4 regions of the Ruegeria sp. AL7 genome follow, and region 4 is predicted to be linked to each of the others. Evidence: riboswitches for the same ligand, from Rfam matches in the RefSeq annotation. Region 4 holds a riboswitch; each other region holds the start of a gene.
The links. A riboswitch is a leader RNA that binds a small molecule or an ion and turns the genes downstream of it on or off. The one in region 4 is predicted to bind cobalamin.
Positions count from the first base shown of each region.

Region 1: linked by a shared signal. The riboswitch ahead of ACR3E2_RS00625 (ABC transporter substrate-binding protein) and the one ahead of ACR3E2_RS07445 (DUF1636 family protein) in region 4 are both predicted to bind cobalamin.
Region 2: linked by a shared signal. The riboswitch ahead of ACR3E2_RS18030 (DUF4198 domain-containing protein) and the one ahead of ACR3E2_RS07445 (DUF1636 family protein) in region 4 are both predicted to bind cobalamin.
Region 3: linked by a shared signal. The riboswitch ahead of ACR3E2_RS10955 (hypothetical protein) and the one ahead of ACR3E2_RS07445 (DUF1636 family protein) in region 4 are both predicted to bind cobalamin.

Region 1 is NZ_JBQFJF010000001.1:117,958-125,789, forward strand. It holds partial or broken gene ACR3E2_RS00615 (ABC transporter ATP-binding protein) at 621-1,130, opposite strand; gene ACR3E2_RS00620 (FecCD family ABC transporter permease) at 1,127-2,122, opposite strand; gene ACR3E2_RS00625 (ABC transporter substrate-binding protein) at 2,173-3,177, opposite strand; cobalamin riboswitch at 3,331-3,523, opposite strand; tRNA gene ACR3E2_RS00630 (tRNA-Gln) at 3,685-3,759, opposite strand; gene ACR3E2_RS00635 (NADPH:quinone reductase) at 3,850-4,839, opposite strand; gene ACR3E2_RS00640 (SH3 domain-containing protein) at 4,951-5,412, opposite strand; gene ACR3E2_RS00645 (2-hydroxyacid dehydrogenase) at 5,611-6,597, shown strand; gene ACR3E2_RS00650 (GFA family protein) at 6,618-7,007, shown strand; gene ggt (gamma-glutamyltransferase) at 7,119-7,832, shown strand, end outside.
Region 2 is NZ_JBQFJF010000002.1:177,987-185,818, reverse strand. It holds gene ACR3E2_RS18060 (aspartate/glutamate racemase family protein) at 1-249, shown strand, start outside; gene ACR3E2_RS18055 (nucleoside/nucleotide kinase family protein) at 290-925, opposite strand; gene ACR3E2_RS18050 (ATP-binding cassette domain-containing protein) at 922-1,698, opposite strand; gene ACR3E2_RS18045 (ABC transporter permease) at 1,698-2,771, opposite strand; gene ACR3E2_RS18040 (substrate-binding domain-containing protein) at 2,879-3,898, opposite strand; gene ACR3E2_RS18035 (ROK family transcriptional regulator) at 4,088-5,278, shown strand; cobalamin riboswitch at 5,400-5,598, shown strand; gene ACR3E2_RS18030 (DUF4198 domain-containing protein) at 5,731-6,516, shown strand; gene cbiM (cobalt transporter CbiM) at 6,523-7,134, shown strand; gene ACR3E2_RS18020 (cobalt ABC transporter permease) at 7,131-7,694, shown strand; gene cbiQ (cobalt ECF transporter T component CbiQ) at 7,694-7,832, shown strand, end outside.
Region 3 is NZ_JBQFJF010000001.1:2,166,797-2,174,628, forward strand. It holds gene nudC (NAD(+) diphosphatase) at 1-755, opposite strand, end outside; gene ACR3E2_RS10935 (bifunctional 2',3'-cyclic-nucleotide 2'-phosphodiesterase/3'-nucleotidase) at 939-2,807, shown strand; RNA gene ffs (signal recognition particle sRNA small type) at 2,848-2,946, shown strand; gene rsgA (ribosome small subunit-dependent GTPase A) at 3,105-4,133, shown strand; gene ACR3E2_RS10950 (alpha/beta hydrolase family protein) at 4,169-5,026, opposite strand; cobalamin riboswitch at 5,159-5,377, shown strand; gene ACR3E2_RS10955 (hypothetical protein) at 5,468-5,875, shown strand; gene ACR3E2_RS10960 (protein-tyrosine phosphatase family protein) at 5,867-6,379, opposite strand; gene ACR3E2_RS10965 (DNA polymerase III subunit gamma/tau) at 6,552-7,832, shown strand, end outside.
Region 4 is NZ_JBQFJF010000001.1:1,495,264-1,503,095, forward strand. It holds gene ACR3E2_RS07430 (protein-L-isoaspartate O-methyltransferase family protein) at 1-188, opposite strand, end outside; tRNA gene ACR3E2_RS07435 (tRNA-Cys) at 413-486, shown strand; gene ACR3E2_RS07440 (NAD(P)-dependent oxidoreductase) at 665-1,660, opposite strand; cobalamin riboswitch at 1,763-1,967, shown strand; gene ACR3E2_RS07445 (DUF1636 family protein) at 2,062-2,436, shown strand; gene cobW (cobalamin biosynthesis protein CobW) at 2,441-3,496, shown strand; gene cobN (cobaltochelatase subunit CobN) at 3,500-6,793, shown strand; gene ACR3E2_RS07460 (cobalamin biosynthesis protein CobG) at 6,790-7,832, shown strand, end outside.

The DNA of each region.
Region 1 (7,832 bases), 1.4 Mb from region 4:
CAATATCGACATGCGGTCGCCGCAATCTGTTCAACCTGATGGCGTGTCGTGATTTGTGTCAGGCCTCAGAGGTTTCTAAAAGGAATCTGTTTCACGGTTCAAAACAAGTAGTGAACATATCACTGAGGTTTGGTCGACCCACGCTCGGACAACGCGCCTGCCGATCATCTTTGAAGGCAAAAAACGAACGAATCCAATCCAGGTCAGAATCAAGACAGCATTCGACGGGCAACTTGACGGGTTGTGAGGAAACCCAGGTCAAGATTGCGCGCCGTTGGAATATGGCTTTGAGGCCGTAGATTGTACGTATCTGGCATGCTGCGCTGACGACACTGATATCCAGTACGACCAGAAGCGATCGGAAGCCGTCAGTCCAGATGATAGGACAGAAACCGTTCTGTCCCGCCGGTACTATACCCCCACTGTGCTTTGACACCGAAAACTTCTGAAACGGTTTCCAAAGACAGGGCATGTTCGGGCGGGCCAAGAGAGACCAGCCGCCCTTTTGACAAAACAGCCACCCGGTCACAGGCCATCGCCTGATTCAGATCGTGCAGCGCCATCACTGTCGTCACTTTTAGAATTCGAACACAGTTCAGGATCGACAGTTGGTGATGAATGTCCAGATGGTTGGTCGGTTCGTCCAAAAGCAAGAGTCCCGGTTGCTGAGCCAAAGCGCGTGCGATGTGCAGTCGCTGGCGCTCTCCTCCCGACAATGTCGCCCATTCTCTGTGTGCCATATCGGCCATTTCCACGGTTTGCAGGGCTTTGTCGACTTGCCAGGTGTCCTCGGCGCGCCACGGCCGTAAGGCCGACAGCCAGGGCGTGCGGCCCAGTTCGACCACGGATCGTGCAGTCACGCGTTCGGCCGTATCAGCCTGTTGTTCAACGATGGCAATCCGTTGGGCAATTTGTCTGCGCGACAAATGCGAAACGGGATGACCCGCTATGACGACTTTTCCTGAAACCGGACGTACCAACCCCGCCAGCAGGCGCATCAGCGTTGATTTCCCTGAACCGTTAGGTCCGACCAAAGCAAGTGTTTCGCCGGGCTCCACGACAAAGGATACGTCTGACAGCAAAGTCTTGCCGCGAACGGAATATGTCAGGTTTTTCGCCTCGATCTTCATCGGGCGCTCCTCTGGCCGCGCACCAGAATTACGGCAAAGGCAGGCGCACCGATCAGGGCGGTGACCACCCCAATCGGCAGAACCTGACCCGGGATGATGATGCGCGACACGATATCTGCGCCGATCAGGAAGACCGCTCCGATCAAGGCGGCGGTTGGGATAAGCCTGCGATGCCCCGGTCCCACAAGGAACCGGGCAGCATGAGGGATGACCAGCCCGACAAAGCCAATGGATCCGACGATAGAAACCATGACAGCTGTTGTAAGTGCGGTCGCAAAGATCAGGGTTGCCTGCACCCGACGTACCGATATGCCCAGCGAGGCCGCTGAATCAGAGCCGAAAATAAAGGCGTCCAGTGCTCTGGCGTGAAAGCGGCAAATGAGCCAACCGACAAGGGCCACCGGAATGGCCAGATACACATCCGGCCAGCGCACGCCGCTGAGGTTTCCCATCAGCCAGAACATGATCCCGCGCGCCTGATCGGCATTGGCGGATTTGGCGATGATGAAGGCCGTCAGCGCATTGAACAACTGAGACCCGGCAATTCCCGCCAGGACGATCTGTGCCGTCGCAGCCCGTCCGCCCCCTGCGCCAGCGGCTCGGGCCAGCAACGCGACAAAACCAAAAGCCAAAAGCGCGCCATTGAACGCGCCAAAAGACAGCGACAAGGCCCCCCCACCCAAACCAGCGATGGTTACAGCCACGGCACCCGTCGAGGCCCCGGCAGAAATGCCCAAAATGTAAGGGTCGGCCAACGGGTTGCGCAGCAAAGCCTGCAACACGACCCCTGCGACAGCCAGACCGGCACCGCAGGACGCAGCGACCAGAGCGCGAGGAATCCGGTAGCTCCAGATAATACCCTGATCAATTGGGTCTACAGGAAAGTCCGCTCCGGCCAGCTTGTTGGCCAGAACGGAGAGAACCAAATCGGGCGACAGAGAGGTTTCCCCGATCATCGCGCCCGCAAGAACCGCCGCAGTCAACAATGGCACGGTAAGGCACGCAGCCTTGAAACCCTGCCGTAAAATTGCGGCGACCTCGTTCACAGGTTGTTTCCGATGGTATCCAGCTTCTCGGCCAGATCCTCCAGCGCCGGGATTGCGCGGATGGTGGCGTCCATGGCCTGCGCATCCATAATGACGATCCGGTCATTTTTGACCGCATCCATCTGGCTGGTCACCGGATCAGTGCGCAGGAACTCCAGCTTTTTCAGGTAGTCGTCCGCAGCAAAGCGACGGCGGTCCATCTTGGCGATAACAATCACCGTCGGATTGGCTTTGGCAATGGTTTCCCAGCCCACTGTTGGCCATTCTTCATCCGTCTCGACGACGTTGCGGATACCCAATTTACTCATCATGTATCCCGGTGCGCCTTTCTGTCCGGCCACAAACGGGTCGCTTTCCATTTCGGGAGAGGAAAACCAGAATACGGCTGACACATCGTCCAGCTTCACGGTTTGCGCCTTGGCGACGGCTGCGGCTTCGCGGGCCTTGTACTCGGCAACCAGGTCCGTGCCGCGTTCGGATACATCAAAGGCTGCCGCCAGTTCTTCGATACCCTGATACAGCGTATCGGTCGAGAACGCTTGCAGGCGGGTGCCATCGCCGCCGACCGTATTGTCTTTGCCGATGCAATCTGCAGGCATTACGTACGTTGGAATGCCCAGTTCGTGAAATTGCTCACGCGTGGCGACGATGCCCTCGGGTCCGACATGCCATTCATATTGCGCTGCGACCAGTCCCGGCCGCTTGGCAACAACGCTTTCAAAGCTGGGATCATTGTCCGCCAGACGCTCTACCTTGGCATTCACCTCGGCATATTCAGGCAGCACCTCGTTGAACCAGACCGAAGTTCCAAGAACCTGCTCGCCCAGACCCAGCGCATAAAGCACCTCGGTCGCGGCCTGGCCGACCGTGACTGACGACGTCACTGGCGCGTCAAACGTGACCGAGTGACCGCAGTTTTCGATAGAAAGGGGAAAGTTTCCTTCGGCGGCAGCGCTGGTAGCCAGCAAGGAAAGGCCAAACAGGCCAGTGCGTAGAAACATGACAATCGATCTCCATGTGTCAATGACCAGAGAACGGGTGAATGGGCATTTACCGAAGCAACAGGCGCTTTACTGCCTGCCGTGAGCGCAGGGTAGAAAATAGACCGCCCGGCGCGTTTCTTCGGCAACCTCCCCGGACAACCCCGCCCGGCGTGTTTCGGTTTCATACCGGCAGGTCTCCTGACTGACGGGTCTTTGTCTGTCCTGTCTTCCCAGACCAAAATGGCCCAGTGACGGAAATGGACAGCGCTCGCCGCCTACAGTTGCGGGGGCAGTTCCGGTTGGCACCAAAAGGCACCTCGGATTCCCTCTTAGCCACATCGGGACCGGTAAAACGCGGGTACCTTAACACTTACCCTGCGGCAAGAAAAAACTCCGGGGTCTTTCCTATTTTCTCGCAAGAGCATGCACCTGCGCGTCTCAACATGGCGCTGATATCAGAAAAGCCGCTGAGAACGCGCCAAAATCCGGACCCAGATTCATAGTGTGTGATATTAGGGAAAATCATGGCTGGGGTGGTAGGATTCGAACCTACGATACACGGTACCAAAAACCGCTGCCTTACCACTTGGCTACACCCCAACGGTGAGCGGCTATCTACGATTGTTGATGGCAGGGTTCAAGAGCGTTTTGCAAAAAAAGCGAGCGCCGTAAAATTTTTTTGAAGGCCCCTCATTTGGTGTCGATCAACACCGCTCCGGTACGGTTGCCTTCCTGTACCATCGCATGGGCGGCAGCGCATTCTTCCAGTGTAAAGACCTTATGTACGGGGCAGATCAATGCGCCATCAGCCAGTGCCTTGTGTAGAGTCTCTATTGCGGCGGCGCGCAAATCTGCGGGCAGCAGGTAGATCAGGACTGCCTCGAGTGTCACGGCCTTGAACATCATGGGCCCAAAGGGAAAGACAGGTGTCATATTCCGGGCAGATCCATATGCGTTGATACGGCCGTTCTCGGCGATGACGGCAATGTTGGTGTCAAGGTTCTGTCCAAATTCGACATCGACGATTCGACCAATTGTACGTCCATCATTTGCGTCGAGGATCTGATCCGAAAGGTGTTCACCGGAGTAGTCGAGAACGACATCTGCACCGGCTGCCTTGACCCGGTCAAAGCTGCGGGTGCTGGCCGTTGCGATCACATTGGCTCCGGCCCATTTGGCAAGCTGGACAGCCAGATACCCGACAGTACCCGCCCCACCATGGATCAAAATGGTTTGCCCGCGCGGCGTGCCGCCCGAAAACACCGCATGGCATGCGGTTAGGCCCGGAATTCCAAGAATTGCCCCGGTTTCAAGTGACACCGTCTCGGGCAGTTCTACAGCCTGAGATTCAGGCAGGGTGATGTGGCTGGCAGCTGTACCGAACGCGCGTTGCCATTGCCCGTTCCAAATCCACACGCGCTGACCAATCCGCGTCGCGGGTACGCCATCGCCAACCGCTGTGATGACTCCAGCCCCGTCGCTGTGCGGAACGATCAGCGGAAACGGAGGTTCTGTGACACCCGGTCGGGCCCCCGCGCGGGCCTTGATGTCCGAGGGGTTTACGCCGGAAAAGGACAGCTCGACCGTGACTTCACCCGGTCCAGGCGAACTCGGGGAAATATTCTGTATACGCAAGACATCGACAGCGTCTCCGAAGGCTGAATAGGTGACTGCGCGCATAGGGTCCTCCGTTTAGGTCGAGTTAAGCGGCGATTGGGCCGGTAACTCAAACAGCTTGTCGCGCTTTTTCGGGGCGATGCGCAACCGCGGATACCGGAAATTGTCTTTCGCCTATTCCCGAATTTCGGAAGAATCGACGCCCCAAAGGTTCGATTTCAGTGTCCAGCCACGGTATCCGCCGGCGGTGATCCTGCACCAGTCCAGCGAACAGGCTCCAAGGCGCGCCACCACTCCGGTCTCGAAATGGGCATTCACGGGCGAGGTCGGGTCGGGGCGGGCATAAACAGGCAGCATCTCGGATTCGATCAGCACCGTTCGGACGCCAGACAACAAGGCATAGTGAACCCAGCCACCCGCGCCGTCGCGGTCTTGGACCTTGCGCCAGTTGCCGTATTCGGCAGTGACCTGCAGCGGCATGCCACGCCTTTTGAATACCCAATCGATTCGGTGGGTTAGGGATGGTCCGCGCCGCACGTTCCCTTCGGCTGCCTTCATCGACACATATCGGGGCAGGGGCAGGTTGGTGACCGATCCGCGTTTGACTTCGGCATGTGCGGCGCAGGCACCGAACATGACCAGAAATGCGGAAACTACCGCCAGAAATCGGCGTTTTACCGGTCGAATACCACTCACTGACTGCCCGCTCTTATGCCTGTTGATCCGGTTTTGAAAAAAGGTCGACTCAATGCCATTGGGGTTCTTGTGCCCCGCCTTATCCTGCGCCACGATGCCATGGCGCGCGTCCGTTTGCAAAGCAGTGGGAGAGCCGAGGTGCCAAGAGAACGTTTAAGTGTTGTCGTTACGCGACGGTTGCCTGAGGCAGTAGAAACCCGGTTAAGCGAATTGTTTGACGTGCGCCTGCGCGACGACGACACCCCAATGACGCGTGAAGAATTAGTAGCAGCGGTGCAGGATGCCGATGTGCTGGTGCCTACGGTGACCGATACCATTGATGGCGGGCTATTGGGTCAGGCAGGTGAAAAGCTGCGGCTGATCGCCAATTACGGGGCCGGTGTCGATAATATCGATGTGGCGACGGCGCGGCAGCGCGGCATATTGGTGTCCAACACGCCCGGTGTGCTGACCGACGACACGGCAGATATGACCATGGCCCTGATTCTCGCTGTCACACGGCGCATTCCCGAAGGGTTGAGCGTCATGCAGCAAGGCGACTGGACCGGGTGGGCCCCCACCGCGTTTCTGGGTGGTCGCATTGGCGGGCGGCGTTTGGGTATTCTGGGCATGGGCCGGATCGGACAGGCTGTGGCCCGCCGCGCCAAGGCGTTTGGTATGCAGATCCATTATCACAACCGCCGCAGATTGCGCCCAGAGATTGAGCAAGAACTAGAGGCGACCTATTGGGAAAGCCTGGATCAGATGGTGGCGCGTATGGATGTGATATCTATCAACTGCCCATCGACACCGTCTACCTTCCACCTGATGAACGCGCGCCGCCTAAAGCTGATGAAACCCTCGGCAGTGATCGTGAATACTTCGCGGGGTGAGGTTATTGACGAGAACGCTTTGACCCGGATGATCCGTGCGGGGGAAATTGCGGGCGCGGGGCTGGATGTCTACGAACAGGGAACCGGTGTGAACCCGCGCTTGCGGCAGTTGCCGAACGTGGTTCTACTGCCGCATATGGGGTCGGCCACGCTGGAGGGCCGGGTTGAGATGGGTGAAAAAGTCATCATCAACATCAAAACCTTCGAAGATGGCCACCGCCCACCGGATCAGGTTGTGCCTGCGATGCTCTGACGCGTCGGAAAGGATCATGGATGGACGTGTTTGAAGGGGGATGCCGTTGTGGAAAACTGCGCGTCACGGCTTCGGGTTGTCCTCTTCGCGTCGGGATTTGCCATTGTCTGGACTGCCGCAAACACCACGGCGCGTTGTTTTATGCGGCGGCTATTTTTCCGGCGGATGCGGTTAAGATCACCGGAAATGTGAAAGGTTATTCCGACCGGTACTTTTGCCCTGATTGCGGATCTCCGGTATTTGCCCGAAGCGGTGCCGAAGTCGAAGTGCATCTGGGCTGTCTTGACGCGCCTGACCAATTCATACCGACATATGAATGCTGGACCAAACGACGCGAGGCGTGGCTACCCGAATTTGCCGAGACAACCCGCTATGATCAGGATCGTCGCGCCGAAGAAACCGAACCGTAGGGGAAATGGCGAAACTTCGCTGTGATAACACGCTGCCATGCCTGATCGTTGCAGAGGGGGCAAAATCCTTACAGGATTGAAAATAAAGATTGTATTGGAGGGTTAGAACAGATGAGACATGTTTCAGCACTGCTGCTTACTACCGCACTTGCTATTTCGACACCGGGGTTCGCGCAGGAAACAGCCGATGCCGTTGCACCCGAAGCCGCGACAGAAGGGCAGGTTCAGGCGATGACCGACGAGGTTATTGCGGCCCTCGAAGCCAAGCTTGAGGGAGTCCCGGTCACATCCGAAAACTGGATGATAGCTGCGGCCAATCCGCTGGCGGTCGAGGCCGGGGCCAAAGTGCTGCGCGCGGGCGGGTCTGCCGCGGATGCGATGGTTGCTGTGCAGGTCGTGCTGGGGCTGGTCGAGCCGCAATCTTCTGGTCTGGGCGGGGGAGCGTTTCTGGTTTGGTACGACGCGGCCAGCGGGCAGATGACAACACTGGACGGGCGCGAAACGGCACCCCTTGCCGCTACCCCGACGCTGTTTCAGGATGAAAACGGCGAGCCGCTGAAATTCTTCGATGCGGTGGTGGGCGGATTGTCGGTGGGTACACCGGGTACGCCTGCACTGCTGGAAGAGGCGCATCGAAGATGGGGGCGCGCGTCTTGGCCCGGACTGTTTGCCGACGGAATCCGATTGGCGGATGAAGGGTTTCTGGTTTCCCCGCGTCTGGCCAGCCTTGTAGAAAACGATGCTGACCGCCTGTCGCGCTTTCCCGAAACAGCCGCATATTTCCTGCCTGACGGTCAGCCGTTGCAGCAGGGGCAGCGGTTGATG
Region 2 (7,832 bases), on a different contig from region 4:
GGGGCGGAGTTCACCCGCGCAATCCTTGGAAATGAGCTTGGTCTTGATGTGGAAAAGGCCCGCAAAGACAATGTCGAAGCCGCAATGGCCCTGACATCGGAACACACCGATCTTGGCGCGATCGTGCTGGAATGCACGAATATGTGCCCCTACGCGCCCGATATTCAGCGCGCCACAGGGCTGCCCGTGTTTTCTATCGTGTCTTTCGTGAAGTGGTTTCAGGCCGGTCTTGTTCCGCCCACCTACTAGACAAGTGACACGGGCGCTCTGACTGACCCGCCCTAAGATGTCACAGGTTCAGGTCGCCTTGTACCGAGTTCCGGATCACCCGCTCGGCATTCGGAATGTCGTTTGAAAGCGCCCGCTCTCTTGCGGACTGTTTGTCCAGCCCAAACCCAACCCAACGGTCGGTGAGCCGGGTTTCCAGTGTAGCAAGATCGACGCCCAGAAACACCTTGAGCGCCCATAAGGGATGAAGGCCCACCCAGCCCGGTTCATCCAGCAAAAGGTAATTGCCTTCAACCAGAATGACCCGCTGATCAGGCGAGATCATTGATCGGGCAGCGATCGCCAGATCAAGCTTTCGGTCGAAGCCCGGAATTGCAACTTCATCTTCGGTGCGCAAACGCACAAGCAAGGCATGAAGCCCGGCAAGATCGAAGGTTTCCGGCGCGCCCTTGCGGGCGAAAAGCCCGCGTTCCTTCAGGATCGCGTTGTCAAAGTGAAAACCGTCCATTGGCACAAGCCCTGCTGACACGCCGCGCCGGTTCAGCTTGGCCGTGGCAAGGCTGGCAACGGTGCTTTTCCCGGATCCGGGCGGGCCCGCAATCGCGACAAGTTGCCGGTGTCGGGCCGGCGGCAGCGCCTCAACGGCGTCGACGATGCTGTCGGCCAGAACGTCAGGGGCGGTGCCGCCACCGGTCATGCAGCCTGATCCTCGGGCGGTGCGTCCTTGGCCCCGGTCATGAATGCTACGGCGTCGGACATCGAATAGTCCTTGGGGTCAATCACACACAGGCGTTTTCCCAGCCTGTGCACGTGAATCCGGTCTGCGACTTCGAATACATGAGGCATGTTGTGGCTGATCAGGATGATCGGAATGCCGCGTGATTTCACATCCTGGATCAGTTCAAGGACCCTGCGGCTTTCCTTGACACCCAGTGCTGCTGTCGGTTCGTCCAGAATGATGACCTTGGACCCGAACGCCGCTGCACGTGCCACGGCAACGCCCTGACGTTGTCCACCCGACAGGGTTTCGACGGCCTGATTGATATTCTGGATGGTCATCAGACCCAGTTCGCTCAGCTTTTCGCGGGCGAACTTTTCCATCGCCGGACGGTCTAGCATTCGAAGCCACGACCCGAGCGGCCCCTTTCGCCGAATTTCTCGCCCCATAAACATATTGTCCGCAATCGACAGGGCAGGGGACATGGCAAGCGTCTGGTAGACGGTTTCAATACCGGCTTCACGCGCGTCGATTGGTGAATGGAAATTCACCTTTTGACCTTCAAGCCAGACATCGCCTTCGTCTGGCGTCACTGCGCCGGACACTGCCTTGATCAGCGTCGACTTACCCGCGCCATTGTCGCCGATCACCGCCAGAATCTCACCCGGCATCAGGTCAAAATCGCAGTGATCCAGCGCAGTCACCTTGCCGTAGCGTTTCACAAGGTTCCGTCCTTTGAGAATGGGTTCCATCAGGCTGCTACCTTTCTGATCCACTGGTCGACCGCGACCGCTGCGATGATAAGGATGCCGATCAGCAGGAACGTCCATTGTGCATCCGCGCCCAGCAACCGCAGCCCAAGCGTAAAGACACCCACGATCAGGGCACCAAACAGGGACCCCAGAATAGACCCGCGTCCGCCAAACAGCGATATCCCTCCGATCACGACCGCGGTAATGCTTTCGATATTGGCCAGCTGGCCCGAGGTTGGCGAAACCGACCCGATCCGGCCAATCAGGGCCCAGCCCGCAAAGGCGCAGATCAGCCCGGACAGCATGTAGACGGATATCAGCGTGCGGTGCACGTTGACACCAGACAGTTCTGCCGCTTCGGGGTCATCTCCGACGGCATAAACATGCCTGCCCCAGGCCGTGTGCCGCAACGCGTATGCAAGGACGAGGATCAGCGCCAGCATGAAGACCACCCCGACGGTAAACACCGCCCCGCCCACGTTAAACTTGGCACCAAACAGTTGCAGGATGGCGGCGTGTTCCTCGATCTCCTGCGACCGGATCGTTTCGTTTTGTGAATAAAGAAAATTCGCCGCAAGAACGATCTGCCACATGCCAAGAGTGACGATGAAAGGCGGCAGCTTGATGCGACTGACCAGAAACCCGTTCAAGGCCCCGATTGCCGAGCCAACAGCAAGGCCGCACACAATCGCAACCGAAGGCGGCATTCCATAGCGGAAGGTAAACTGCCCCATCACAACCGACGACATCACCATGATGGCCCCAACACTCAGGTCGATGCCTGCGGTCAGGATCACAAGGCTTTGTGCCGCCGCCACGATCCCGACGATCTGAACCTGTTGCAGGATCAATGTCAGCGCAAAGGGCGAAAAGAACTTGGGGCCCAGCAAGACACCAAAGATGACGATGGCAGCGACAAGGACAATCAGCGGGACCAGCGACGGGTTCACATGCAGAAAATGCTGAACCGTCCCGACAAATCCGCGTTGGTGATCGTCAAACTCGGCAACTTGCTCTGGGCTGCCTTTTGCGGCGGTTTCGAAATCGTCAGCTTGTCGTGAAGAATCGGACATAGAACTTCCCCCAAAGCGTCAGGTTTATGACGACTTTAGCAAGGTTTCAGGCGTGTGGGTGGTTTTGATAAGTGGAAGGCCGCGCTGCGGCCTTCCACACGTTCAGCTTAACCCCAGCAGAGGTCCATGCCTTCCTGAACCGAGATGGACTCGACGCCGTCGGCGGCCTTATCCGTCACAAGCGCCACGCCGGTGTCAAAAAAGTCCTTACCGGGTGTGTTCTCGGGTTTCGTCCCTTCGTCCGCCCATTTCTTGACAGCCTCAACGCCCAGCGATGCCATCAGCAGCGGGTATTGCTGGGATGTTGCGCCGATGACCCCGTCCGCCACGTTCTGCACGCCAGGGCAGCCGCCATCGACGGAAACGATCAACACGTCATTTTCGCGCCCGATAGCCTTAAGCGCTTCATAAGCGCCCGCTGCCGCCGGTTCGTTGATGGTGTGCACCACGTTGATCGTCGGGTCTTTGGCCAGCAGGTTCTCCATGGCGCGACGACCGCCTTCTTCGTTGCCAGCGGTGACATCGCTACCAACAAGACGCGGGTCGTTTTCATCGCCAATCACGTTCGGATCGGCCAGATCAACACCGAACCCCTGCAGGAACCCCTGATTGCGAAGCACATCCACAGTGGGCTGGCTGACCGCAAGGTCCAACGTGGCGATTTTGGCGTCGTTTGCCGCATCTCCCAGAGTGGCTTTTGCCCATTGTCCGATCAGAAGCCCCGCAAGGAAATTGTCGGTGGCAAAGGTCGCGTCGGCCGAGTCGATAGGCTCAAGCGGGGTGTCCAGCGCAATCACCAGCAGCCCGGCATCGCGGGCCTGCTGCACCGCCGGAACGATGGACGACGTATCTGACGCGGTCAGCAGGATACCCTTTGCGCCATCCAGAATGCAGGTTTCGATGGCCTGAACCTGAGTTTCGTGGTCGCCGTCGACTTTGCCGGCAAAGGCCTTCAGCGTCATGCCAAGCTCTTCGGCTTTAGCGGTCGCACCCTCTCTCATTTTAACAAAGAAAGGGTTGGTATCCGTCTTGGTGATCAGGCAAACGGTTTCACCTTCGGCCATTGCACTGCTTGCCATGGCCGAAACCGCCAGCGCCGTGGCTCCTGCAAGTTTCGCAAGTTTCATCGGTAGTCCTCCCAGTTTTCCCAATGCCCGTCCGGGCATACGTCTGATCGGGCGAAAACCGGCCCGATCGAACGTGAAAACCATCACAAGATTCGAATTTTGAGTCAATAAATAAATCACTCTTATTTATTATTGACAGAAAGGAAGGGTTTCAACATTGTCGTCATGAAGGGGATGGCCGTGTCTGCAATGAACTCTTTGGACAATACCACTGGCGTACGCGAGCCAGATATGCGCGGCACCAACCAAAGTGGAATGCGGGCCCGAAATGAACGGCTTGTCCTGTCACTGGTCCGGCGCCATCAGGCCCTCGCAAAATCTGAAATCGCGCGGATGACCGGGCTGTCGGCGCAGACGGTCTCGGTCATCATGCGCCAGTTGGAAACCGATGGGCTGCTTCTGCGGGGCGAACCGATCCGGGGAAAAGTCGGACAGCCCTCGGTTCCCATGCGCCTGAACCCGGATGGCGCTTATTTCTTTGGGCTCAAAGTCGGGCGGCGCAGTACCGAATTGGTGCTGACGGATTTCCTTGGCAATGTCAGGCACCGTGAGCGGCGGACTTATGATTTTCCGACGCCCGAGGCGACATTGAGCTTTTCCAAAGAAAGCCTCGACAAAGTGATGGCGTCACTGTCGCCCGAGGCGCGCAGCCGGATCGCGGGTCTTGGGATTGCGATGCCGTTCTACCTTTGGGACTGGGCGCAGACATTGCAGGTTCCGCAGGAGAAAATGGATCCGTGGCGTGACGCGGACCTGAAAGGCGCGCTGGCCGCAAGCTATGACTTGCCGGTATTCCTGCAGAACGACGCAACGGCCGCCTGCGGTGCCGAGCTGGTCTTTGGCCCGGCGGAAGGCCCACGAGATTTCCTGTATTTTTATGTGGGCTTCTTCATCGGGGGCGGGGTGGTTCTGAACGGCTCGATCTTTTCGGGGCGGGGAAACGCCGGTGCGCTTGGCCCATTGCCCGTGCCGGACGACGCAGGCGGAGTGAAACCATTGATAGATGTCGCCAGTCTTTATGTGCTGGAGCGCGCAGTTGGTGGGAATGCCGAAACAGCCGGCTCAATCTGGGAAACGACACAGCATTGGGACCTACCGGAAACCCACCTTGAGAACTGGCTGAAACAAGCGGCGCACGGGATCGCACATGCCATCGTCTCGTCTTGCAGCCTGATCGACTTCGAATCTGTCAAGATTGATGGCTGGATGCCCACAGGCATCAAGGCGCGGCTGGTGGAATTGGTCGAGGTCAAGCTATCAGACATGAACCTGACCGGGCTTGAACGGCCCTTGGTGCAGGTGGGGACGGCAGGCCCGGATGCCCGCTCATTGGGGGCGGCCAGTTTGCCATTGTCGGAAAGATACCTGCTCGAAGGGTAGGTTCATTCCCGAAAAACCCTGACCTGCATCCAAAGCGGATCCGTCGGAAAAAGGGCATCGCCCGCTAAACTTTTTGACAGCCAGCGCAATTGATCGTTGACGGATGCCGAAGAAGTCTGGCAAGCCGCTCGGCATGTCCGGTTCCGGGGCGTGCTCTGGAATCAATAGGGAATGCGGTGCGGGCTTTGGCCCAATTCCGCAACTGCACCCGCAACTGTAAGCGGCGAGCAGGGCTGAAGTGCCACTGGTGTTAATCCGGGAAGGCCAGCCCAACGCTTTGACCCGCAAGTCAGGATACCTGCCGGACATGTGCCTTTGACAAGGGCACTCCTAATCGGCGACGGGATGTGCGTCGGAGCAGGATGCTTGAAAAAGCAGCTTAGCTTGGACATCCCCGCAGTCAAAACGCATCTCGTACCGGGGTTGGTACGATGGGACAAGGACGACTATTGATGACCAAGCTGCTTTCCGCAGCCGCTGTGGCGATAGCGCTTCCAGCGGTGGCAAATGCTCATTTCCTGCTGGAATACACCGCTGACACCATGATCGACGCACCGGGGAATGTTCCGGTCAAGCTGATCTTTTGGCATCCGTTCTCGAACGGGCACGTTATGGATCTGGACAAGCCGCAGGAATTCTACGTGATCCACAACGGTCAGAAAACCGACCTGCTGGATACCCTGGAACCCGTGCGTTTCACCGGTGGCGAAAACGAAGGCGCGGCATTCAAGGGTTATGTTCCCGTCAAACGGTCGGGCGACTATGTGCTGGTGACTGTTCCCCAGCCCTATTACGAGGAATCCGAGAATATCTATATCCAGCAGATTGCCAAGGCATTCCTGAACCGCAACGAACTGCCGACCGACTGGATGAACCCGGTGGGCTTGCCGGTTGAGATCATCCCGCTCAACAAACCAACCAACATCATCGCGGGTTCGACGTTTACAGGTCGGGTTATGGCCGAAGGCCAACCGGTTGCGGGTGCCGAGATCGAGATCGAGTACATGGCCGCAGAACCGGACATGGAAAGCGCGGCCGCTTCCGCCCCGTCGGTCTCGCCGATGCCGGGTGGTGCATTGGTCGCAATTTCGGATGATAACGGGTATTTCACGTTCGGCGTTCCAAAAGCCGGATATTGGGGATTTGCCGCACTCGGCGCCGGTCCCGTGACCGAACACAACGGCAAAGAACTCAGCCAGGACGCGGTGATCTGGATCCGCGCCTGGGATTTGGAGTAACCGTAGATGCACATCGTTGACGGAGCCTTGTCCAACCCTGTCGTGATCGGCGGTGCAGTCGCTGCTGCGGGTGGAATTGCCATGGGCCTCAGGTCGCTGGATCTTGATCGCATCCCCACTGCGGGAGTGCTGTCTGCCAGCTTTTTCGTGGCATCGCTGATTCATGTGCCGATTGGCCCTTCGTCAGTGCATCTGATCCTCAACGGAATGGCCGGGCTTTTGTTGGGCTGGGCCGCATTCCCGGCCCTGTTCGTCGGGCTTTTGCTGCAGGCCGTCTTCTTTGGCTTTGGCGGGTTGACGGTATTGGGGATCAACACCCTGAACATCGCGTTGCCCGCGGTTTTGGCCGGGCTGATCTTTGGCCGCCTGATCGCCCATGGCTCACCTCTGCAAGGTGCGATATGGGGCGGGGTCGGCGGTGCCTTTGCCATCGCCGCTACAACCGGCATGGTTGCGTTTTCACTGGCCTTGTCCGGGGATGCATTCCTGCCAGCGGCCAAGCTTGTTTTCTTTGCACATATTCCTGTCATGGCGATTGAGGCGATCCTGACCGGGTTCGCGGTTTTGCTGGCGCGCAAGGTCAAGCCCGAGCTGTTTGTCAAAGGAGCGGCCGCGTGAGGTACCTGGCGATCATTCTGGCGCTGTGCTGCGCACCCGCACCTGCCTTGGCGCATAAGGTCATAGCCGGAGTGTTTGAATCCGGTGACGCCATCGAAGGCGAAATCGGCTTTTCCAATGGTGACATGGCAAGCGGGGCCGAGGTCATCGTCAACGGCCCGGACGGAGCCGAGCTGGGCCGTATCGTAACAGATGCAGACGGGTTCTTTATCTACACGCCAAACGCGCCGGTGGCCCATACTTTCTTTGCAAACCTTGGTGCCGGGCATGTGGCCGAGGTCACCATGCCCGCTGCGGATGTCGCCCGGATCATGGGCGTTGAAGCGGAACCCGACACCGCGCCGACAAACGCACCTGCCCAGACAGCGGCGGTGCTCAGCGATGAACAACAACAGGTCATTGCCAGGGCCGTGCGGGATGAGCTGCGCCCGCTGCGTCGGGAAATAGCGGCTTACCGCGAACAAAATGACCTGCAAACTGTTCTGGGTGGGATCGGATATATCGTCGGTCTGTTTGGTCTGGGCTTTTACTTTGCGGCACGCCGCAAGCTGGCGGCCTGATGGCGCACGTTCTGGGGCAACAGGAAAGCACGCTGATCAAAGCGGGCGCGCAGCGGCGCGGCGCGATCAACCCGCTTGATCCAAGGATGCGGATCGTCATGGCGGTTGTCTTCGCGGTGGTGACTGTCGCGGTGTCCT
Region 3 (7,832 bases), 670 kb from region 4:
AGGTACGAAACCGCACCCACCGGCACGCCCGCCTCTTCCATCACTTCGCGGCGCACTGCTGCCTCAAGTGTTTCGCCGGGCTCAACAAATCCCGCCAACAAGGAAAACATCCCATCAGGCCAACCCGGAGACCGGCCCATCAGCACGCTGTCTCCATGCGTGATCAACATGATCACAACCGGATCGGTGCGCGGAAAGTGCTGCCCGCCACAGGACGGGCAACTGCGCTGCCATCCCCCCTGCGACACCTCGCTGGCGGCACCGCATCGGGCGCAATAGCGATGTGTTTCATGCCACCCGATTATTGCCTTAGACGTGGCCGCCAGTTCCGCGTCGCGTGCCGACAGCCGTGTCATGATCCGGCGCAGCTCGGCAAACACGTGGCCTTGCGGTAACTCCGGGTGCTGTTGTTCGGACTTGTCCACGAACGCGCCCAGACCTGTTAGATCCAGCCCCTCGGCTGTCCATGCGGAAATATCAACGGCAAACACGGGGGCGCTGTCAGCGCTCAGACTCAAAAACACCGGGGATTCAATGACGCCGCCGGGACCATTGCTAATCAGCGGGTGCGTCATCGGGATCATGGCAAGCTGGTCCAGCCCCTCACCCTGTACCAGCAGTTTTCCACGCCACAGCAAGACACAGCGGGCGGCCGGGTTGTGCATCGCCTCGGCCAGCTTGTCCGCATCTCCGCGATACTGCGCCGCCCGATCAAGGCCCGAACCCCCGAAGGTTACCTGCTCTGCGTTTTTCATTGGATTTCCTTTTGGTCTTGCGCACAGGGCTGCCACGTCTCAGCCCGTGTTGCAATGGCTATTCAGGGATAGAAAATCCACCACCCTGCCGCTGAAAAGCCGCATGGTGGCCTCGGAAAAATCATCTAGAGTGAATTTTGATGGATTTAATCAATACACACATTCAATAGCAGAATACTCAAAGTGAAGATCCCCTCCTCGACGCAGGTACAGCCCATTGGTGACATTGGGAAAATTCGCATTCTGGCCACAACCGACCTGCATATGAACCTCACCGGTTTTGACTATTACACTGACACGCCAGACCAGACGGTTGGATTAACGCGCACTGCCAGCCTGATCCGCGCTGCCCGACAAGAGGCCAAGGACGCGCTGGTGCTGATGTTTGACAACGGGGATTCGTTGCAGGGAACCCCAATGGGCGATTGGGCGGCAAAGAGTGGCACTGCCCATCCGATGATGAAGGCGTTCGAAGCCCTGGATTATGACGCGATCGGGCTGGGCAACCATGATTTCGGGTTCGGGCTGGTGTCATTGGGCAACATCCTGACGCAAGCCCCCTGTCCGGTCGTTTGCAGCAACCTGTATCGCACGCGCGGCCCACAGCTCTGGCAGCGATACACCGTTCTGGACCGCACTGTATCTTTGAACGGTGAAGACATTCCCGTTCGCATCGGCATCTTCTCGGTTCTTCCGCCGCAAACGGCCTGTTGGGAGGCGCATAATCTGGATGACGATATCGTCGTCGAGGATATCCTAGTTGCGGCAAAGTCCCTGACGCAGACATTGCGCGACGAGGGGTGTGATATCATCGTGGCGCTTGCTCATTCCGGCCTTGGGGGCAACGAACCGGTGGCAGGGATGGAAAACGCCGTGATACCCTTGGCCGCGATCAAAGGCATCGATGCCATTGTGGCCGGGCACACTCACCTGACACTTCCAGGAGAGGGCCATGCCAATACCCCGATGGTCGATCACCTGACGGGGCTGGTACATGGAACACCCGTTGTCATGCCGGGATCAGCGGGCTCTTACCTGGGGGTTATCGATTTGGCCGTGACCGCCGGGCCGGACGGCAAAGTGCAAATCCGGGATTGCTGCGTCGAACTGCGCCCGGTTATCAGCAACGGCACAGCCGTCGGGGAAGACAGTGAAATTGCGGGCTTGTGTGAGGTGGCACATCGTATGACCCGTCAATCCGTTGCCGCACCGGTGGCACATATCCCGGATACATTGCACAGCTATTTCAGTTGCTGTGCGCCGGATCGCGGGCTGACCCTTGTAGCTGCGGCGCAAGCCGCCGCACTGCGCCCGTTTTTGCAGGGACCAGACCTGGCGGATCTGCCGATTTTGTCGGTTGTTTCGCCTGCCAAATCCGGCGGACGCTCAGGCCCGCGCCATTATACCGAGGTACCCGCCGGAGAAATATGTTTGCGCCATGTCGCGGATCTGCATGTGTTTCCCAACGAGTTGCGTGCAATCCGGATCAGCGGCGCGCATTTGCTGGACTGGTTGGAGATGTCGGCCAGCGTATTCAACCAGTTAAAGCCCGGTTCCGAACCCGAGCTGATCAACCCTGAACGGGCCGGATACAATTTCGACATCGTGTTTGGACTGTCTTATCAGATCGATCCCACGCGGCCGCCTCGTTACGATGCGCAGGGGAAAATAATCCGCCCCGACCAAAAGCGGATCAGCGATCTGACATATGCAGGCCGTCCCGTACGACCGGAGCAGATGTTCGTTATGGCGCTGAACAATTACCGCGCCAGCGGAGGCGGGCATTTCCCGCATGCGACAACGTCTGAGCTGATCAGCCTGCCACCGCTGAGCATCAAGGACCTTGTGCAGGTTTACCTGGCGCAGCACCTTCCGCCCGACCCGATCGCCACGCAGCCCTACCCGTTCTCGCTGATGCCGCAACGGGGCGTGACAACAATTCTTCGCACAGGTCCGGGTGCCCTGAAATATCTGGATGAGTTGCACAGGTTCGATCCCGTGTCGCTGGGCTCGGATGGCAGGGGATTTGAACGCATTCGCCTGACGCTCTGATGGGTTGTCTTTTCCCGATGCCTTCCCTATATCTCGGACTCGAGAGGTTGGCGCGGGCGAGCGCCTCGCCAACCTGGTCAGGTCCGGAAGGAAGCAGCCACAACGAGCCCCGCTTGGGTCGATGTCCAACCTCTCACTTCGTGAACCACAGCCGCAGGAGGGCTTTATGATTGTAGTGAAAACCCTTCGGGCAGACTGGTTCTGATTCACCGGAATCACCGGACTGCCTGAACACACGACCTGCGGATGCGCGATTGCCATCCGTTGGCATTGCTGTTTCTGAAAACAGGCAGATAAATGTCTTATACGCTTTCGGACCTGGGATGGTCCTCTCACTTTGCCGCGCAACACGCGGCTTTTCCTTCCGACACGCCCTTTCGCGTTACCTCGGTTCATCGGGACCGTCTGATCGGGCTGAGCCCGAATGGTGAAATCCCTTTGCTGACACCGGATAGTCCGACCGGTTCATATGCCGTCGGGGATTGGATTCTTGCGGACGCCGAATACCGCGTACGTCGCCTTCTGGACCGGCGCAGCCTGCTGCAACGCAGGGCTGCCGGTACAGGTGCCACAACACAACTGATTGCCGCTAATGTCGATGTGTTGTTCATCGTCAGCTCGTGCAACGCCGATTTCAACCTGCCTCGGCTGGAACGTTATCTGGCGCTGGCGCATCAGGCCGGATGTTATCCGGTCGTCGTCCTGACGAAAGCTGACCAGTCGGATGACCCCGGCAGTTTCTCGGGACAAGTGCAATCTCTGGACCCTTTTCTGTCGGTGCTGGCGATCAATGCGCTGGACCCGGCAGATGTCGAAAAGGTTCTGGCATGGTGCCCCAAAGGCCAGACCGGCGCGCTGGTCGGGTCGTCGGGCGTAGGTAAAACGACGCTCAGCAACGCCATGACGGATCAAAACCTCGCCACGTCTGGAATTCGCGACGACGACGCACGGGGCAGACACACGACAACGGTGCGCGCGTTGCACGGGATGGGTAACGGTGGCTGGCTGATCGACACGCCGGGAATGCGCGCACTGCGTTTGCTGGACGCTCAGGACGGGATCGACAACGTGTTCTCGGACATCACGGAGCTTGGCCAAAGCTGTCGCTTTTCGGATTGTCAGCACGAGACCGAGCCCGGCTGTACCGTGCAGAACGCAATCGACGAAGGCGTTCTTGATCCGGCGCGGCTGGACCGTTGGCGCAAGCTGCGGCGTGAAGATCAGCGAAACTCGGAAACCGTTGCCCAATCGCGGGCGCGGGACAAGGCGTTCGGCAAGATGGTGCGCGGTGTCATGCAGGACAAGAAACTTCGCAAACGGCCATAACTGCAAGGTGTTAGGAAAACCTGCGTCGCGTCTGATCAGGCGATCAGGCGCGGCCAGACCGCTGCATTGCGACGGGCAAATGCTCCGATATGGCCTATTTCCGGCAGTCCGAATTCAGCAGGCTTCATAAGGTGGCGTCTGGACTCGGGGCCGTACAGGTCGGCAAGGCGCCAAACTGCCTCGGGCGGAGCCATCTGGTCATCTTCGAACGTGAACAGATCCACAGGTGTTCCAGAACTGCCCCAATGCGCATCAGGCAAATTCTGCCCGATCTCGGGAATGTAGCTAAGAGGAGCTGTACACCATTTGCGCCATTGCCAGTAGACCGAGGCGGGCAGGTCCGAACCAAACCCGATCGCTTTGCCGGGCAGATACCCAAGCGCCCGCACCATCAGCGGTGCATGGCCATACCAGAACAGCCCTGCCAACCCCCGATAGGGCCATGGGTGATCTTTCAAAGTCACCAGCCCCGAACACACACCGATCATTCGGTCGATCTGGTCGATATCCGGCTGCACCGGCCCCAGCATCGCACCGACGGAATGGCCGATGGTCCACTGCTGCGCCTTTGGAAACCGCCTGCGCATTTCGGCCCGTGCCGCTGGCATGTCGATCAACGCCCAATCCGCCATTGTTGCAGTTGCGTCTTTCAGGCGGCCGACCAAAGAAAGCCCGTAGTCCCGATAGTCATAGGTCAGGCAAGCTATCCCCCGCTCGGTAGCCAGCCATCGCGCAAAGTGTTGATAATAGTCACGCGGCACACCCGTGGCACTGTTAAGTACGACAACGGTTTCCGGCTCACCCACTGGCCGGTACAGCCGCGCCGACAAGGTCACGGACCCTGACGGAAAGCGGAAATCTTCGATCAACACCGTCTGTTCCGTATCCAACATGATCCCCGGCTTTCGCTGAAACAATGGTTTGCCTGCCTTCGATGCCGACGAAACTAAGCCGGAACGTAAACCGCATCCAGCATGACCAAACGTCCGGCCTAAAGATCGGCTTGACTCGGAACGCGATCAGGCGCTAGCGGTTGTGTGATGGTTTCCGGCCCCCACAAGAGGTCGGGATGAAAAGGGAACACGGTGCGGTTTGTCTGGTCACACAGATATCAACCAAGTCCGCGACTGCCCCCGCAACTGTAAGCGGTAAGCAATGCCGAAATACCACTGGCCCACGGGCTGGGAAGGTCGGCAGAGCAATGACCCGCAAGTCAGGAGACCTGCCATCGGAACTGAAACCGAAACTCGGGCGGGGTGTCCGGGCAGGTCCTGACAGCGAGATGCTGTCCCACCTGCCCCAATATCCAGCCCACCACGCGCGGAGGGCGCAGGATGATCTGGAAGACAAAGTCACACGAATACAGCGCAACTGTGTGCCAGCGGACGGGCAATACCTGCCCGGCTTTGGCGCGACTGGCCCGCTCGATTTCCGAAGCCATGGCGCAGGCGGTTTCGGCCACCAGCGAAGATTTCGAATTTGAAGGCAACAGCGCGCTGTCACATTGCGCGGAAGGGTGCATGGCAACGATCCGAGCGCGATCCGACAGCGTTCGCGTTTTCTGCGGGGCGCACCCTGATACGGCAATTCGGGACCTTGATGCCTATGCCGATTTGATCTTCGGACCTACATTCAGCACGCTGCCCTCGGGCATTGTCGCGAACCCGCCTTGCGCCATGATCGAGGTTTCAACGATCCGGCCCCGGAAAACCGGCTACGCACCCCAGCAGCTGTCAGCTTGATCCCACTTCCACCTGTGCCGGGGTGATCCGGGACGCCCAGGCCAGCTGCGCATCGGTTTCGACAGCGCAGGGGCGCACGGCCCGCAGGCGGTCCAGTGCGTCGCTGGCGCGTTCACCGCATTCAACCATCAGTCGCAGAACAATCATCCCGGATCTGCCGCACCCCCCACGGCAATGCACAAGAACCCGGCCACCGCCCGACAGCGCATGTCGGGCCGTGGCGCTGACCTCTGGCCAGGCCTTCTGAACCGCCTGCGTCGGTGCTCCAAAATCTTCGATCGGCAGGTGAACCCACCGGCTGGCACGGCTTTGGATGTCGCTGCCAAAGTGCTGCGCGCCATCCTGAAGCATTTCAACATCCGTCGTCATTGAAATCACAAGGCCCGGTTTCCAAGCCGCAATCATATCCAGATCGCCGACGTAATCCCCGCCACGCCCGGGCATTGAAGTAAGGGCAAGCGTTCCGCCTCCGACCTGCAGAGTAAAAATGACCAGCTGCGACATGAAGTGCGTCCTCCCCCAAGGTACTCTTTAAGAAATGAGTCATTAAATCCGCTGGACCAGTTTAGTTGGAAACCAGCCCGTTTCTGAAACAAAAAATCATCACGCCCCACAGTGGACGCGGACTGCCGCCGCCACTACGCTGTGCCGAAGCACCGAATCCGAGCGAGAAGACATGACAGACACGCCAAGCCCCGCCTATCAGGTTCTCGCCCGCAAATACCGCCCGGAAACCTTTGCCGACCTGGTGGGTCAAGATGCTATGGTGCGCACCCTAAAAAACGCCTTCGAGGCCGACCGGATTGCGCAGGCCTTTATCATGACCGGCATTCGCGGAACGGGAAAAACCACCACGGCGCGGATCATCGCCAAAGGCATGAACTGCATCGGACCGGATGGAACCGGAGGACCGACAACCGAGCCTTGCGGTCAGTGCGAGCATTGCGTCGCAATCATGGAAGGTCGCCATGTCGATGTGATGGAAATGGATGCGGCCAGCCGTACCGGCGTCAACGATATCCGCGAGATCATCGACAGTGTCCGCTATCGCGCCGCCAGTGCACGCTACAAGATCTACATCATCGACGAGGTTCACATGCTCTCGACCAGCGCATTCAACGCGCTGCTCAAGACGCTCGAGGAACCGCCCGCACATGTGAAATTCATCTTCGCGACCACCGAGATTCGCAAAGTGCCGGTCACGGTTCTGTCGCGGTGTCAGCGCTTTGACCTGCGCCGGATCGAGCCCGAAGACATGATCGGCCTGCTGCGCAAGATCGCCGGGGCCGAGAGCGCGCAGATCGCCGACGATGCGCTGGCGTTGATCACCCGCGCCGCAGAAGGATCGGCCCGCGACGCGACCTCATTGCTGGATCAGGCAATCTCGCACGGGGCCGGAGAGACGACGGCAGATCAGGTCCGTGCGATGCTGGGTCTGGCCGATCGTGGACGGGTTCTGGACCTGATGGACATGATCCTGCGCGGTGACGCGGCAGGGGCGCTCACTGAACTGAGCGGTCAATATGCGGAAGGCGCAGACCCTCTGGCCGTGCTGCGCGATCTGGCCGAAATCACGCATTGGGTGTCCGTCGTAAAGATCACACCTGACGCGGCCCAGGACCCGACGGTTTCCCCCGACGAACGCACACGGGGCCAGCACATGGCCGAGGCCTTGCCAATGCGGGTTCTGACCCGGATGTGGCAAATGCTGCTGAAGGCGCTGGAGGAAGTCTCTGCCGCGCCCAACGCGATGATGGCCGCCGAAATGGCTGTTATCCGACTGACGCATGTCGCCGATTTGCCCAGCCCCGAAGAGCTGATCAAACGGCTGCAAGACGCCCCACCTTCGCCACCCGGCGGGCCGGGCGGGGGCATGTCACCGTCCCGGCAGGCCCCGGTGGCAACGCAATCCAACGCGACCCCGCCGCCTGCCTATACATCGCCCCCGCGCGGCGCG
Region 4 (7,832 bases):
TCCAACATGCTGCGCCCGTCCCCCAGATCAATCAGGCCGTCCACATAGGCCGCCTCGCGTTGAGAATCGGGCACGAAGCTTTCCCGCGGAACACTCAGCATCGCCTCAATGATCGGGAACTTGGTGACGTCAGAGGGGCGGATCTGTGTATCAACCATTGTGCGGCGCCGGGCTGCGAAGTCAGTCATTGGATATCTCGTCTCATTCCCAAAGATGTCCGGCTTGTGCCATATCCTGAACCTTCCAGCAACGCCCCTGTTGCCGCAACCTGAATCTTGATCAACTCCTTGGGCGTGGACTTCGGCAAATTTCGATCTTGCCGGCAATTTCGCGCGCAATCCACTGGACGCCCCAGAGGAAAGCTGTTAAAAACCCAGTCACACCACAGCAAGTATTTGATTTTACTTGAAAAGGCGAGTTGGCGGAGTGGTGACGCAGCGGATTGCAAATCCGTGTACACCGGTTCGATTCCGGTACTCGCCTCCAACTACATCCAAATCGCTGACTTGGCCCCGCAGTATGCGCGTGTGACGCTTGGTATTTTCAGACGTTCATGGCCCGCGATTCTGTCGAACTGCGGGCCAGATATGGCGTGTTTTTTCGGAACACCTGCCTACCCCTGCTCGTTCACGGGGCGCGATGTAGTCTGGTGTTTGCCCTACCCTCAGGCGCGCCCTTGTGGCACAACCTCGTATCCCGGCTCTTCCGGTTCATCATCCGTCATTTCGGCTGGAAAGCCCGGGGCGGTGATATCCAGGCCGGTTGCCTCTTCCAGCCGTTTGATAATATTTGGTGAAAGCTCGCGTTCGCCATATCGTGCGATACCATCGTTAAAGATGTTGATCATCACCGGGTTTATTTCCAGCGGCACCCCGGCGCGGTCGGCGACCTCCTGAAACAAACCGATATCCTTCTTCACCAGATCCATGGTGAAGGAAATATCGCGCGACCCGTTCAGGATGACCTGACTTTCGGTTTCGTGCACGAAGGATGTGCCGGACGAGATTTTGATCGCCTCATAGGTCGTGTTCAGATCCATCCCCGCAGCCTTTGCTGTAACCAGTGCTTCGGCGCAGGTAATCAGGTTGGCAGTGGCAAGATAGTTGGTCATCACTTTCAGCACCGAGGCCGAGCCCAGCTCGCCGGTGTGCAAAACCCGGCGGCCCATTGTCGTCAGGAACGGCAGAATTCGTTCAAACGTTTCCCGGTCACAGCCCGCAAAGATCGAGATATTGCCCGTCGCGGCACGGTGGCACCCGCCAGAAACCGGGCAATCCACAGCTGCACCGCCGCGTGAAATGACTTCGGCACCGAGGCGTTTGACTTCGGCTTCGTCTGTGGTCGACATCTCCATCCAGATCTTGCCGGGGCCCACTTCGGGCAACATCTCCTTCATGACTGCGTCCGATGCTGCCGGAGACGGCAGACAGGTGATCACCGCATCGCAATCGCGCATCAGCTGGGCGGGCCCTTCTGCCGCCTTTGCGCCTTTGGCGACAAATTCGGCCACCAGATCTGCGTTCAGGTCATGCACAGTCAGGTCAATGCCATTGCGCAAAAGGGATCCCGAAAGCTTGCCGCCAACGTTACCCAGACCGATAAATCCCACTTTCATATGACGCATCTCCAAGTTCGTCGTTTTCCCGTCATGCGACCACATACCGAACACGCACTTCATGCCGCCGAACGACGCCTACAGGTCGCTTTTTTCACCTTGGCTTATTTGTTGCGCGCGAACCGCTTGACAAGCGGGTCGGCGGTGCCGCATGTCCCGGACGTTGGTGTCGGCAACAGCCGATGAAAAGGGAATGCGTCAACGGTTCATCCGCCAAACGCAGCCGCCCCCGCGACCGTGACCGGAGAGGATGCCCAATGCCACTGGCCTGTGCCGGGAAGGCGGGACATCCGACAGAGCAACCGCTCTGGCATCCGCAAGCCGGGAGACCTGCCAACACCCGAAGTTGAAACCGGGCGGGGTGTTCCGGTGTCGGGTCCATGTGCAGACGTGGTGCCCGCATGAAACCCCGTCCCCCGCGAAGAGGATTTGGGGGGATGAGAGACATGACCGAGACCGCACCGGTAGAATTACTGGTCTGCACGACTTGCCGCCGGGGTCTGCCCTTCGAGGATGATGCTGAGCGTCCCGGCACATTGTTGCACAAGGCCTTGGAACAGGCTGCCCTGCCAGATGGCATCATTCTGAAACCTGTCGAATGCCTTTCGAACTGCGATCAGGGCTGTTCCATCGTTCTTCGGGGCGGGCCGGATCGCTGGACCTTTGTTTACGAGAACCTGAACGAAGTCGATCACGTCGATGTCATCATCGATGGTGTGACCAAGTATCTGGCCACAGACGATGGTCTGGTGAAGTGGCGCGACCGTCCTGAACATTTCCGCAAAAACTGCGCCTCGCGCATTCCCCCGATTGGAGGCTGAGATCATGTCGAACCTAGAAAAACTTCCCGTCACCGTGATCACCGGCTTTCTGGGCTCGGGCAAAACCACGCTGGTGCGCCATCTGATGCAGAACCCGCAGGGAAAGCGTCTTGCGATTGTTGTTAACGAGTTTGGCGATGTGGGTGTTGATGGCGACATTCTGAAATCCTGCGCGATACCGGATTGCCCTGCGGAAAACATCATGGAACTGGCAAACGGCTGCATTTGCTGCACCGTGGCCGATGACTTCATCCCGACCATCGAGGCGCTGATGGCGCTGGAACCGCGCCCGGATCACATCCTGATCGAAACATCCGGCCTTGCACTACCCAAACCGCTGCTGAAAGCATTTGATTGGCCTGATATCCGTTCGAAAATCACCGTTGATGGCGTGATTGCGCTGGCCGATGCCGAGGCTGTGGCCGCCGGTCGCTTTGCTCCGAACGTTGAAGCGGTGGATGCCCAACGGCTGGCTGATGACTCGATCGATCACGAAACACCCTTGTCCGAGGTGTTCGAAGATCAAATCTCGTGCGCGGATATCATCCTGCTGACCAAGCCCGATCTAGCAGGTCCCGAAGGTGTCGCGAAAGCCAAACAGATCATCGCCGCCGAGGCACCGCGGCCGCTTCCCGTTGTCGAGGTCGCCGAGGGTGTCGTCGACGTACGTGTCGTGCTTGGCCTTGAGGCTGCCGTCGAAGATGACATGGACGCGCGCCCGTCACATCACGATGGCCATCACGATCATGAGCATGACGATTTCGAGAGCATCATCGTCGAGTTGCCGGAACAGACCGACCCTGCGGAACTGGTAGCCAGAATCGAACGTCTTGCGACTGAGCTGAATATCCTGCGCGTCAAAGGCTATGCCGCCGTCGCTGGCAAACCGATGCGCCTGCTGGTTCAGGCTGTCGGCGCGCGAGTTCGTCACCAATACGACCGCCCGTGGGAGCCCGGTGAAGAGCGCCGCTCGCGCCTGGTCGTCATTGCCGAGCATGACGACATCAAAGAAGCCGAAATCCGTGATATCCTCGTGGGTGTGACCGAGGTTGCCGAGTAAGTCATGCACGTCGTCTTTCGCGAAAGCCACGGGCTCGAGGAAACCGAGACCCCAACCGATCTGGGCCAAAGCCCGGGTGATCTGGTTGTGCTGTCCTTTTCCGACAGTGACCTGGGCGCTTTCGCGGCGGGCTGGCATCGCGGCGGCGGGCCTGAGGGGCGGATGCCCACGATGCGGCTGGCCAATCTTGCGGCGCTGAAGCACCCTCTGTCCGTCGATACCTATGTCGAACAGACACTTGAGGGCGCAAAGGGCATCCTGATCCGTCTGATAGGTGGCGTGCCCTATTGGTCTTACGGGCTGCAACAGGTTCTGGCACTGGCGCAAGCCAAAGGCATCGCGTTAGCCGTTTTACCGGCGGATGGGCGTGAAGACACTCGGTTGGATGAGTATTCGACCCTGCCCCTCTCGACCCTGAGGCGGCTGGCACATCTGTGTGACACCGGCGGCGAAGTCGCCGCGCAGGCCGCATTGGCCCAGATGGCCTTGGCAGCAGGGCTTTATGCCGGGCCAGTGATGGGCGCGAAAACCCTGCCCGAATGCGGTGCGTGGTGTCCAGATCAGGGTGTCGTCCCGGTGGGTTCCGCATTCCAGAGCGATACGAAACGCATCCTTGTCACCTTTTATCGCGCGTATCTGACATCCGCAGACACCGCCCCGGTCGCGGCCCTGATCCGCAGCCTGCGCGCCCGCGGGCTTCAGGCGGTGGGTCTGTTTGCCCCGTCGCTCAAGACCCCAGCCGCTGCCGACTGGCTCAGGGAACAGGTCGTCGCCTTGCGACCGTCGGCGATCATCAACGCCACTTCATTCTCGGGCAAGGGCGCGTCCGGCACGTCGCCTCTGGACGCAGCGGATGTGCCGGTGTTTCAGGTCGCTCTCGCCACCTCGCGACGCAAGGCCTGGGCGGAGGCCGAACGCGGCCTGTCACCCGCCGACCTCGCCATGCATGTGGTATTGCCCGAAGTGGACGGGCGAATATCGGCAGGCGTTGTCTCTTTCAAAGAACCGGGCAAGCGCGATCCGCATTTGGAATACTCGCGTTTTGCGCATCGGGCCGAGTCGGACCGGATCGAGGCGATCATCGATCGGGTATCGGGCTGGCTTGCCCTGAATGACAAACCCAAGGCAGACCAGATCCCCGCGTTGGTACTGTCCACATATCCCGGCAAAGACTGGCAAATGGCCCATGCGGTTGGTCTCGACGCGCTGGCCTCGGCTGAGGCGATGCTGTCTGATCTTTGCGGTGAAGGCTACGACATCGCGGCTGGCGATCCGGTTGCCGACGCACTCTTGGACGCCCGGATATCGTGGCCGCTTGAGGATTATCTGAGCGCACTCGCTGAATTGCCCCAAACCCTGCGCACCGATCTGCACACCGTATGGGGCAATCCTGAGCAAGACCCAACTTTCACTCAGGGTGCGTTTCACTTCACGGCTTTGCGACGCGGCAAGGCGCTGGTCGCACTGCAACCAGAGCGCGGAACACCCGAACTGCGTGATGACGACTATCACGACCTTTCGCGTACCCCGCGCCATAGCTATGTCGCCTTCTATTTGTGGCTGCGCAAAGGTCTTGGCGCGGACGCGCTGATCCATATCGGTGCGCATGGCACACTGGAATGGCTGCCCGGCAAATCGGTCGCCCTATCAGCAGACTGCTGGCCCGAGGCGCTGATCCGTGACCTGCCGGTGATCTACCCGTTCATCGTCAACGACCCAGGTGAGGCCGCGCAGGCCAAGCGCCGGATCGGCGCGGTGACCCTGGGCCACATCCCGCCCCCCATGAAAGAAAGCGGAACGCCTGACCGGATGGTGCGACTGGAAGCCCTGCTGGACGAGTTCTCAAACGCGGACGGCCTTGACCCCAGACGCCGTGACCGGTTGCAGGAAGATATCCGGGATGAGGCGCAAGCCATTGGGCTGGAGCACGATCTGGGCCTGAACCAGGCCACCAGCACCGCGGAAGCAATCACGCGCATCGACCGCTTTGTCTGCGATATCAAAGAAAGCCAGTTTGGCGACGGGCTGCACGTCTATGGGCGTGTTCCGGATGTGATCGGCAGTTTCGACCCAGCCCCATCCGCCCATGCCGAACGCAAGGCACTGATCAATGCGTTGGCTGGCAAGCGGATCGAGGCTGGCCCGTCCGGCTCGCCCTATCGGGGCCGCTTTGACGTGCTGCCGACCGGGCGAAACCTTTACACCACCGATCCGCGATCTGTGCCCACCCGCGCAGCTTACACGCAAGGCGTGAAACTGGCCGAGGAACTGGTACGGCGGCACTTGCAGGAGGAAGGTGATTACCCGAAAGGGCTGATTGTCGATCTGTGGGGATCGGCCACCATGCGCACTGCGGGCGAAGAATTCGCCATGGCCCTGCACCTGCTGGGTGTAAAGCCGGTTTGGGACAAGGGATCCGAGCGGGTTTCGGGTATCGAAGTTTTACCCATCACCGACCTGAGCCGCCCGCGTCTGGACGTCACCCTGCGGGTTTCGGGCTTGTTTCGCGATGTGTTCCCCACATTGTCAGCCCTTTATGGTCAGGCGGTTCGGGCTTTGTCAGAGCGTGATGAAGCGACCGACTGGAACCCCTATGCCGGTCACGCCCCGGCTACGCGGGTGTTTGGCCCGGCACCCGGCAGTTACGGCCTGAACATGACCCATCTGTCCGAGACCTATACGGACGAGGCGCGCGCCCAAGCCGGGGAGGCATGGCTTGAGGCCAGTTCGTACGCGCTGGAAGGTGAACACATCGCGCAGGACAAAGCGGGAATCACGGATCGTGTCGCCAATGCCGACAGTTTTGTTCACCTCCAGGATCTGACGGAAACTGACCTGCTGCTGGCCAACGACTATGCCACGCATGAAGCCGGTTTTGCCGCCGCCAAAAAGGTCGCTGGGGGCACCGCTCAGCTTTACCATCTGGACAACACCAACCCAGATAATCCGCGCGCCCGGACTCTGCCGGAAGAAATCAGCCGCGTCGTTCATGCCCGCGCTGCCAACCCCGGCTGGATTGCGGGGATGCAGCGCCATGGTTTTCGCGGCGCCGCCGAGATTGCTGCGACGCTGGATCACATGGCCTCTTTTGCGCATCTGTCCGGAACCGTCGCTCCGCATCTGTTTGATCTCTACCACGAAGCCACATTGGGCAATGAGGCCGTTGATGCCTTTCTGCAAGAGGTCAACCCGAAGGCCCATCAGGCCATGCAAGACAGGTTCCGTGCATTGCTGGAAGCGGGGCTTTGGAACACACGCCGGAATTCGATCCGGGCCGATTTGGAGGGTTTGGGATGAGTGCACCTATCGTTCAAGGCTGGTGTCCCGGCGCGCATCGTCCGATGATGTCAGGCGACGGGCTGGTCGTGCGGGTCCGTCCGCGTCTGGCGCGACTGAACGCCAGGCAGGCTATTGGTTTGTGCGAACTGGCTGAACGGTTCGGCAATGGCACCATCGACCTGACCAATCGTGCCAACCTGCAACTGCGCGGCGTGGATGAGCGCGACCACCAGCCGTTGCTTGTGGAACTTGCAGCGCTGAACTTGCTTGATGCGGAACCCGGCATCGAAGTACGCCGCAATATTCTGGTTACACCGCTCTATCAGGCGGGCGATTTGACCGCGCGGCTGACACAGGAGTTGATTGATCGACTGGCCGAATTGCCTGCTCTGCCCGCTAAGTTTGGTTTTGCCATAGATACAGGCCCGAAGCGCCTGTTGGCCTCGGATTCTGCAGATATTCGTCTGGAGCTGGGTGCCGGCGGTCCGATCCTGCGCGCCGACGGCTGCAAAACCGGGCGGTCTGTGACCGAGGATAACGCCATTGACAACGTGATCGCATTGGCCCTGTGGTTTTCTGAGACTTACACGGCCGAGACACGTCGCATGGCGCGGGTCACCCACGCGTTGCCACAGGAATGGCAGGGATTTGCCCCCGGTCCTTTCGGTGAAAAACTGCAACCCGGCCCCTGTGAACTGGGTGCTCTCTACGGCGCGGCTTTCGGCTCGCTGCCTGCGCACAAGCTTTGTGAACTGATCGAAGCCAGCGGCGCTTCTGCCTTGCGTGTCACACCGTGGCGGCTGATCCTGCTGGAAGGCGGGGCGGCGATACCCTCCCCGGATTTCGTCATGGACGGAGCCGATCCGATGATGACAACCGACGCCTGCCCCGGCGCGCCGTTCTGCCCGCAAGCGCAGGTGGAAACCCGCGACATCGCCCGTGCATTGGCTCGACGCATTCACGGTCGTCTGCATGTCTCGGGCTGCGCCAAGGGGTGCGCCCATATGGGCCCGGCCGAGATCACAGTGGTCGGCAACAACGGGCGATTTGATCTTGT